One region of the Kitasatospora sp. NPDC050463 genome, then DNA from elsewhere that is predicted to be linked to it. Evidence: riboswitches for the same ligand, from Rfam matches in the RefSeq annotation. Region 1 holds a riboswitch; each other region holds the start of a gene.
The links. Region 1 has a riboswitch for cyclic di-AMP ahead of AB0J08_RS33740 (transglycosylase family protein). Riboswitches for the same ligand answer to the same signal wherever they lie in the genome.
Positions count from the first base shown of each region.

Region 2: it holds a riboswitch for cyclic di-AMP, as region 1 does, so the genes downstream of both, AB0J08_RS00200 (transglycosylase family protein) here and AB0J08_RS33740 (transglycosylase family protein) in region 1, are expected to answer to the same signal.
Region 3: it holds a riboswitch for cyclic di-AMP, as region 1 does, so the genes downstream of both, AB0J08_RS06940 (NlpC/P60 family protein) here and AB0J08_RS33740 (transglycosylase family protein) in region 1, are expected to answer to the same signal.
Region 4: it holds a riboswitch for cyclic di-AMP, as region 1 does, so the genes downstream of both, AB0J08_RS26070 (glycoside hydrolase family 16 protein) here and AB0J08_RS33740 (transglycosylase family protein) in region 1, are expected to answer to the same signal.

Region 1 is NZ_JBFAJO010000078.1:21,056-23,249, reverse strand. It holds gene AB0J08_RS33745 (hypothetical protein) at 1-719, opposite strand, end outside; cyclic di-AMP (ydaO/yuaA leader) riboswitch at 1,072-1,273, shown strand; gene AB0J08_RS33740 (transglycosylase family protein) at 1,260-2,194, shown strand, end outside.
Region 2 is NZ_JBFAJO010000001.1:45,424-47,617, reverse strand. It holds gene AB0J08_RS00205 (cytochrome P450) at 1-821, shown strand, start outside; cyclic di-AMP (ydaO/yuaA leader) riboswitch at 1,097-1,268, shown strand; gene AB0J08_RS00200 (transglycosylase family protein) at 1,273-2,190, shown strand.
Region 3 is NZ_JBFAJO010000007.1:101,580-103,773, reverse strand. It holds gene AB0J08_RS06940 (NlpC/P60 family protein) at 135-1,313, opposite strand; cyclic di-AMP (ydaO/yuaA leader) riboswitch at 1,324-1,479, opposite strand; gene AB0J08_RS06935 (NlpC/P60 family protein) at 1,802-2,194, opposite strand, start outside.
Region 4 is NZ_JBFAJO010000045.1:19,201-21,394, forward strand. It holds gene AB0J08_RS26070 (glycoside hydrolase family 16 protein) at 1-1,078, opposite strand, end outside; cyclic di-AMP (ydaO/yuaA leader) riboswitch at 1,081-1,245, opposite strand; gene AB0J08_RS26075 (hypothetical protein) at 1,641-1,970, shown strand; gene AB0J08_RS26080 (alpha/beta hydrolase-fold protein) at 2,046-2,194, opposite strand, start outside.

The DNA.
Region 1 (2,194 bases):
CGGGTGGAGAAGCCGTCCTCGTCCGGCGGGCCGGTCGGGGTGACGGCCAGTTCGTCGCCGGGCAGCCAACCGGTGGGCGGCGCGGCCAGGGTGACGGTGGTGTCGCCGGCCCCGAGCGCCCGGTCCGCACGCACCCAGGCGGTCTTGACTGCGCCGTCCAGCCGCAGGTAACCGGCGCCGGTGACCCAGAGACCGACGTCGGTGTCGACCACCTTCATGCCGTCGCCCCGGAAGCGACGCTCGTCGACGGCGGGGAAGCGCACGGTGTGCACGGCGGCGCCGTCGGGTGCGAGCGCGAGGGTGCCGCGGATCTCGACGTTGCCGTTCGCGGCGAGGGTGAGGCTGCGGTCGGCGGCGAAGGTGAGCGCGCCGCCGGGCTCGACCAGCAGCGAGCCGACCGTGGCGTCGGTGTCGAGCAGCACCCGGTCGGTGATCCGGACGGCGTCCCGCGGGCCGGGCACGCGGCCGCCCCAGCCGGCCGGATCGGACCAGCGGCGGCCACCCTGGTCGGGGGTGGGTGCCGGGGTGGTCCCCCCGGGTGCCCCCGAGGGCGACGGAGCGCCGTGCTGGTGCCCGGCGGCCGGGTCGTCCGCGCCCGGGCCCGGGACGGGGCCCTCCACGGCGGTCACGGGCTCGGAGCGGCCGTCCAGGGAGCGCCGCAGCGCCTCCTCGCCGCCGACCGCCGCGAACACCGTGCCGACGGCCAGCCAGCGCAGCATCGTCCGACGGCGGACGGGAGTTCGGGGTTCGGCGGGCAGGATGTCCGCTCTGCGGTGTTTTGCCCGGCCATGCGCGCCGCATGGCCTCGCGGCCGGCCGACCGGCCTCCGGGTCCTCGTCCATGGCCATCGCTGCGTAGCCCTCCCCCCAGACGGCCGCGTCGATCCTGACGCCCTGAAGCATAGGCAGTTGCCGTGACTCCGACGGGTGTTGCTCGAAATCGGTCATTTCTGATCATGGTGGACAGCCATTCACCACCTCTTTCGCAAACCGTGACGAGCGTCACACATGTTTGCGGTTTGAACTTAAGTCTGCTTAACGTGCTCCCCGTTCGTGGCCACACGGACCCAGCACACCCGCAACGCCGAGTCCTGCCGTCGGGTGCGCTGGCAGCGCGGAACGCACCACGGCAGGAGCGGGGGAACCACAGGTAAGTCGCCCCGGACCGGTCCTCGTGACCGGTTCAGGGCTAGGGGTGAAGCCGCAGCCACAGCGCGGCCGGGCAACTCCAGCCCGAATCCGACAGCTCACCTCGCAGGCGTGGGAGAGGACCACGTCTTCATGCTGCCCACCAACGGCACCCGTCTGTCCGGCCGCACCCGCCGCGCGATCGCCACCCTCGGCGTCGTCGGCATCGGTCTCACCGTCCCCTGCCTCACCACCGGCAGCGCCTCCGCCGCCTCGGTCGCCACCTGGGACAAGGTCGCCCAGTGCGAGAGCACCGGCAACTGGAGCATCAACACCGGCAACGGCTTCTACGGCGGCCTCCAGTTCACCAGCAGCACCTGGGCCGCGTTCGGTGGCACCGCGTACGCCGCCCGCGCCGACCTCGCCACCAAGGACCAGCAGATCGCGATCGCCGAGAAGGTGCTCGCCTCCCAGGGCCCCGGCGCCTGGCCGGTCTGCTCCGTCCAGGCCGGTCTGACCAAGGGCGGCACCCCGGCCGCCGTCGACACCTCCACCGCCGCCCCGAAGGCCACCCCGGCCCCGGCGCCGACCCAGGCCCCCGCCGCCAAGCCGGCCGCGCCCAAGGCCGCCCCGAAGGCCGCCGAGGCCCCGGCCGCCGCTGACTCCGCCCAGCAGTCGCAGGGCGGTCAGGACTGGCAGCAGTACCACCGTCAGGCCGACGCCACGTCCGACGACTACACCGTCGTCGCGGGCGACTGGCTCTCCTCGATCGCCGACAAGAACGACATCCAGGGCGGCTGGGAGCGGCTGTACGAGCTCAACCGCAGCTCCCTCACCGCCGGCCCGCACGTCATCTACCCCGGCCAGCACCTGAGCCTGGGCGACCGTGCCAAGGCCCACACCTCGGACGAGTCCGGCAAGGGCTTCGACTGGTTCAACCGCTCCTCGGGCGCGACCGGCCACGCCGCCGGCACCACCGCGACCGCCGCCAAGCCGGCCGCGCCGACCCAGGCCCCGGCCGCCAAGCCCGCCGCCCAGGAGACGGCCCAGGCCCCGGCCCAGGCCGC
Region 2 (2,194 bases), on a different contig from region 1:
TGCCCATCTACGCGATCTGCGACCTGCTCGGGGTGCCGGCCGAGGACCAGGACGACTTCCGGGACTGGGCTGGCATGATGATCCGCCACGGCGGCGGGCAGCGCGGCGGGGTGGGGCGTGCCGTCAAGCGGATGCGCGCCTATCTGGCGGAGCTGATCCACCGCAAGCGGGCCGATCTCGGCGACGACCTGATCTCCGGCCTGATCCGGGCCAGCGACCACGGTGAGCACCTGACCGAGAACGAGGCCGCGGCGATGGCCTTCATCCTCCTCTTCGCCGGTTTCGAGACGACCGTCAACCTGATCGGCAACGGCACCTACGCGCTGCTGCGCAACCCCGGGCAGCGGGCGCTGCTCCAGGATTCGATCGCCCGTGGCGAGACCGCCCTGCTGGAGACCGGGATCGAGGAACTCCTGCGCTACGACGGGCCGGTGGAGCTCGCCACCTGGCGGTTCGCGACCAGCCCGCTGACCATCGGCGGCGTGGAGATCCCGGTCGGTGACCCGGTACTGGTGGTGCTCGCGGCGGCGGACCGGGACCCGGCGCGGTTCGCCGACGAGAACACCCTCGACCTGGCCCGGACCGACAACCCGCACCTGGGCTTCGGGCACGGCATCCACTACTGCATCGGTGCTCCGCTGGCCCGATTGGAGGGGCGGTCGGCGCTCACCACCCTGCTCACCCGGCTGCCCGATCTGCGACTCGCCGAAAGCCCGGAGAATCTCCGTTGGCGCGGTGGCCTGATCATGCGTGGACTTCGCGACCTCCCGGTGGAATTCACCCCCGAGAAGCCGTCCGCAGAGCCGCCGACCGGGCTCTGAGAATCCGCAGCGGCGATGCCCCGGCGGTGTCTCGATCTCGACCCTTCGAGTCTCCGACACGCTGACGGGGTGTCGCTGTCCGGCTCTGATCGCAGGTCTGAATCACCATCAATCAGGACATAGCCCTGTCGTTGGTAGGCAATCGGCCATCCGCCGTAATTTATGTGTGATACCTGCGATATGAGCTTGTGATTGATGTGAGGATCTGTCTACCCTCCCTGGAGTTCGCAGCTGCGGACCTCGTGCGCGGAACGCCGAATCCTGCCCGCCGCGTCACGGGAAACCGACCAGAACCCTTGGGCAGGGGCGGGGGAACCAGGTTTGTTGCCGTCCCCCACGGCTTGGGGTGAAGCCGCCAGCGCGGGCCGAAAGCCCCCGCGCCACGCGGCCGGGCCACCTCCCGGTCCGAACCCGACAGCTCACCTCGCAGGCGTGCGGAGAGGGAAACGTCATGCTCTTCGTCGGAACCGGCCGTCATCGTCGTCGCACCCAGACCGAGAAGGCCATCGCCGTGGCCGGTGTGGCCGGCGTCGGACTCGCGCTGCCGCTGCTCACCGCCACCGGCGCCTCCGCCGCCCCGACCTCGACCTGGGACGCGGTCGCCCAGTGCGAGAGCGGCGGCAACTGGAGTATCAACTCCGGCAACGGCTTCTACGGTGGCCTGCAGTTCACCCCCAGCACCTGGAAGGCGTACGGCGGCACCTCGTACGCGCCGCAGGCCCACCAGGCCAGCAGGGCGCAGCAGATCTCGGTCGCCGAGAAGGTCCTCGCCTCGCAGGGGCCGGGCGCCTGGCCGGTCTGCTCGCAGAAGGCGGGCCTGGCCAAGGGTGGCGCCCCGGCCTCGGTCGACACCTCCTCGGACGCCGAGCCCGCCGCCCAGCAGCCCGCCGCGCCGAAGCCCGCGCAGGCGAAGCCGGCTCAGCCGAAGCCCGCTCAGAAGCCCGTCCAGCAGCAGGCCCAGAAGCCCGCCCCGAAGCCCGCCGTCCAGCAGCCCGTCCAGCAGGACGCGCAGCAGAAGCCCGGCTGGGACGCCGACGCGAAGGTCTTCTGGTACCAGAGCAACGGCGCCTGGTACTGGACCAGCCACCAGAGCGTCTATCAGCAGTACGCGGGTCAGGCCGCCGGCCAGTACGCGGGTCAGGACAGCCGTCCGGCCGAGGCCCACGGCGCCCCGGCTGCCGCAGCCTCCCCCGTCGCCCAGCAGCGCGCCGGCCACGGCTACACCGTCCAGTCCGGTGACACGCTGTCGACCATCGCCACCGCCCAGGGTGTTGAGGGCGGCTGGCAGACGCTGTACGACGGCAACCGTGGCACCGTCGGCACCGACCCGAACCTGATCCTCCCGGGCCAGGTGCTCGACCTCGGCTGACGCC
Region 3 (2,194 bases), on a different contig from region 1:
TCCGGGCGAGCGAGTCCAAACCCCTCCCAACCCGAATATTTGACCCGCAATCGGACACCAGCACGATCCTGCGCAAAAGCCGCAGGCCCGGCCTCCCACGAGGGGAGACCGGGCCCGTGAAGGCGGACGCCGGATCAGACGCGCACGATGGCGTTGATCGGCAGCATGCTGGCGGTCTCGTACCGGACGTTCGCGCCGGGCTTCGGCGCGTGGATGACCTGGCCGCCGCCCACGTAGATCGCGACGTGGCTGCGGTCCGCGCGGTAGATGATCAGGTCGCCGGGCTGGGCGTTGGCGATATTGGTGCCGACGTTGGTGCCGACGGTGGCCTGCTGCTGCGAGGTACGCGGCAGCGACACGTTCGCCTGGGCGTAGGCCCAGCTGGTGAGGCCGGAGCAGTCGAACGAGTTCGGGCCCGCGGCGGCGCGGACGTACGGCGCACCCAGCTTGCTCTCGGCGGCGGCGATCGCCGCGGCGGCGCGCGAGCTGCCGGCGGCGGCCACCGGCGGTGCGGCCGGCGCCGAGGAAGCGGCCGGCGTCGACGGTGCGGTCGGCGCGGCGGCCTTGGCGGCCGAACCGGCCAGGTTGTCGCGGCTGTTGTCGCGGGAGGCCCGCTCGGCGTCCGCCTTGGCCTTGGCCTCGGCCTTGGCGGCGTCCACCTTGGCCTTCGCCTCGGCGGCGGCCTTCTCCTCGGCCGCGCGCAGCGCCTGGCGCTCCTGCTCGGTCAGCGTGTTGAGCAGCTCCTGGGCCTTGGCCAGCTTGTCCTGGACCTCGTCCTTGGAGGCCTTCAGCTGCTGGGTGGTGGCTTCGAGCTCCCCGAGCTTGGCCTGGGCCTCGTTGCGGTCCTGGTCGAGCCTGCGCTGCTGTTCCTGGAGGTCCTTCAGCGCGTTGGACTGGGTGCTGCCGGCCTGGTTGATCGCACCGGCCTGGGTGAGGAAGCTGTCCGGGCTGGACGAGAGCATCAGCTGGACAGTCGGCGATATGCCGCCGTTGCGGTACTGCTCGCCGGCGATCTCCGCGAGGCCACCCTGGGCCTCGGTCACCGAGGCCTGCTGGCGGGCCACCTTGTCCTGCAGCTCACCGACCTGCTTCTGCAGCTCCTGCTGCTTGGCCTGGGCACCGTTGAGCTTCTCGGTCGCCTGCTCGGCCTGCTCGTTGAGCTGGTCGACCTGCTCCTTGACCTGGTCCTTGGTCGGCGTCGGGTCGGCGTGGGCGCCGGACTGCGCGGAGAGGGCGACCGCGGCAGCGGCGACACCGGTCAGGATCGAGACCCGGGCGCGGCCGGCGGGCTTGGGACGACGATGGGACGCCACGAAGGCGGACTCCTTCTTCCTACGTCCGCCTACCGGGTGAGCTGACGGGTTCGGGCCGGAAGCATTGCCCTACGACGCCTCACCGACCGCTCCTGCGGTCGACCTGGCGCCGATTCACCCCGGAGGAACATGGTTCCCCGGCTCCGTTCCACAGCGCCCCCGACGACTGGGCTCCCACTCGGGCAGATGCTCTGCCCCGCTGCTTCGCGAACTCGGCGGTAAACCTCCGCCGCCACCCCTGCTGGGTGATCGACTGTGCGGTGGTTCGAGGCACGACCCTAGTAACAGAACCGTGATCCGTTCAAATCCTTGTCAGAAAAATGCCGAAAGAAGATCCAAGGTCCTGTGTGGATATGACCGGACGTGATCACCTGCCCACGCGGAGCTGATCGTTTGTCATCAAGCAGCCGCGAACGCCGACGCCACCCCCGGTCAGGGGGTGGCGTGGATCACAGGGCCGGATCCCGGCCCGTGGGCGTGTCGGTCCGTCAGACCCGGCGGATCGCGTTGATCGGCATCGCGTCGGCCTTCATCACCTTCACCACGTCACCGGTGTGCGGCGCGTGGACCACCATCCCGTTGCCGATGTACATCCCGACGTGGCTGCGGTCGGCGCGGTAGATGATGAGGTCGCCCGGCTGGGCCTCGGCGAGCGAGGGCACCCTGGAGCCGTAGTTGGCCTGCGCCTGCGAGGTGCGCGGCAGCGAGACGCCGGCCTTCGCGTACGACCAGACCATCAGACCGGAGCAGTCGAAGCCGCTCGGGCCGACCGCGCCCCACTGGTACGGCGAGCCCTGCTTGCTCATCGCGTTGGCGACGGCCGCCCCGGCCATGCCACTGCCCTGCGGCAGGCTGCTCAGGTCGGTCCGCTCGCTGCCGCG
Region 4 (2,194 bases), on a different contig from region 1:
AGTCGACCGAGGTGGCGCCGTAGTGGGTGCCGATGGTGACCCAGCCGTCCTTGGCGATCGCCTTGGCGTCGGTGTAGTACAGGTGGCCCGGGTTGACGTGGTTGGTCAGCTCCAGCAGGTTCGGGTTGTCGGGGTGGTACTCGAAGGAGTCGATCTCCCCGTTGCCGTTCTTCCACGTCCACAGGGCCGGCCAGGCGCCGGTCCCGGCGGGGAGCTTGACCCGGGTCTCGGCGTAGTCGCCGGTCTTCACCTGGAAGCCCTCACTGGAGTACTCGGTGGTGAGCAGCCCGGTGTCCCAGGACTGCTTGCCGTTCTCCAGCGTGTTGGCACCCGGCTTGGCGGTGAAGGTGGCGACACCGCCCGAGACGGCGACGTTGTTCTTGTTCAGCCAGTCGAGCTTGTTGTCGTCCGGGTTGTGGTTGCCGTAGTGGTAGGCGCTGCTCTTGTCGCCGGTCCAGCGCGAACCGTAGGCGATCGGGTTGTTGAACTCGTCCGACCAGGTCAGCGACTTGCCGGCGACCGGGGCGCCGGTGACCGGGGTCGACGTGGCGGTCGCGGTCGGCGTCGGGCTGGGGGTGGCCGTCGCGGTCGGCGTCGGGCTGGGAGTGGCCGTGGTGCTGGAGACCACGAGCTGGCGCGAGGGCAGATTGTGCCAGGCGCCGCCGAAGTCCTGCCAGAAGCCGAACTGGGTGTACGTCCCGGCGGGCAGGGTGCGGGCACCGGTGGTGATCGACAGGCCGGTGGGGCAGATCTGCGCGTTGGAGACGTTGCCGGGGAAGTCGAGGTTGTGTCCGGCCGCGTCGCGAACGCCCACACCGACGGTCTTGGCGGTGAAGCAGGCCGACGAGTGGACGGTCAGCGCGGCCGTGGTGGCCTTGCCCGCGACCATGGTGGCCGGGGCGAGCTTGTCCTGGGTGACGGTCGGCACGGTGGCCGCCTGGGCGCCGGTGAGCGCCGGGACGCCGAGCAGGCCGGCGCCGCTGATGGCGAGCGCGCCGGTGGCGGCGAAGGCGGCCTTGCGGCCTCGGTGGGAGGGGCGGGCATGGCGCGGGATCGCGCGCCGGGCAGGCTTCTGCATGGCAGTGTCCTCTGTGACGCCTGCGAGGTGAGCTGTCGGGTTCGGGCTGAGGTTGCCCGGCCGCCTGTGGAGCGGCTTCACCCCTAGCCTCGACCGGTACGCGAGAGCGCACGGGCCGGGCACTGACCTGGGTCCCCCGCTCCCGTCCGCCGTGGTGCTCGACTGCCGACCGGCGGGTGGACAGGACTCGGCGTCCCGACGGCGGGGTCCGCGAAGACGGACTCGTGCAGGCTAGGCAGGCCGTCCGGAAGGCGACAACTCGGCAGGGGACGATGTCGCGCAGCTCACAGTGGAGCGGCGCGGAGTTGATCAAGTCGCCGGTGGAGTTGATCAGTTGGCGGTGGGGCCGGTCGGGGCGGCCGGCGAGGGCGGCCGGTGGGGCCGGGCGGAGGGGCCGGGCGGAGGGGTGGTGGGCCGGGCTTCGGCCCGCGCCCGGCGGCCGGGCGGCGTGGGGCGCTGCCCGGCGGCGGGGTGCCCGCGAGTCCGCCGCGAAAGTCGGCCGGTCGGATAGGTTGGGGGTCCAGCCGTACCGCACAGACGAGAGACGAGGACCAGTCCCGCCATGACCGCGCCCCTGCCCGCCTTCGCCGGCCGCACCTACCTCTTCCAGGTCGACAACGGCGCGGCCTTCCGCAACGCCTACTCGCCCGACGGCAAGCGGCTGCGCTGGGAGGGCCTCGGCGAGTCGGCGGGCCAGTGGGAGGACGTGGCGCTGCACATCGCCGAGATCGGGCCGGAGCTGTACTTCGTGAGCTGGACCGAGCAGAGCGGCATCACCGTGAGCCATGTGATGGACCTCGGCAAGCTGACGGTGCGCGCGTTCTGGACGTACGAGGGCGAGGGCGGCCGGGTCGGCGAGCTGCACACCGGGACGCTGGAGCCGGTGGCCTGAGCCACCGGCCGCCGTGCCGGCCGTACCGTCGCGCCCGGCGCCCGCCCGGTCCCACGGCCCGGTCGGACGGCCCGGTCAGACCGTCCGGTCCGGCACCCTGAGGTGCTGGGAGAGCCACTCCAGCGAGGACGGCAGCAGCCTGCTCCAGGTCTCGAAGTTGTGGCCACCGGTCTTCATCATGCTGTAGGAGACCTTCATCGGGCCGTGTGCGGCGGCCACGAACG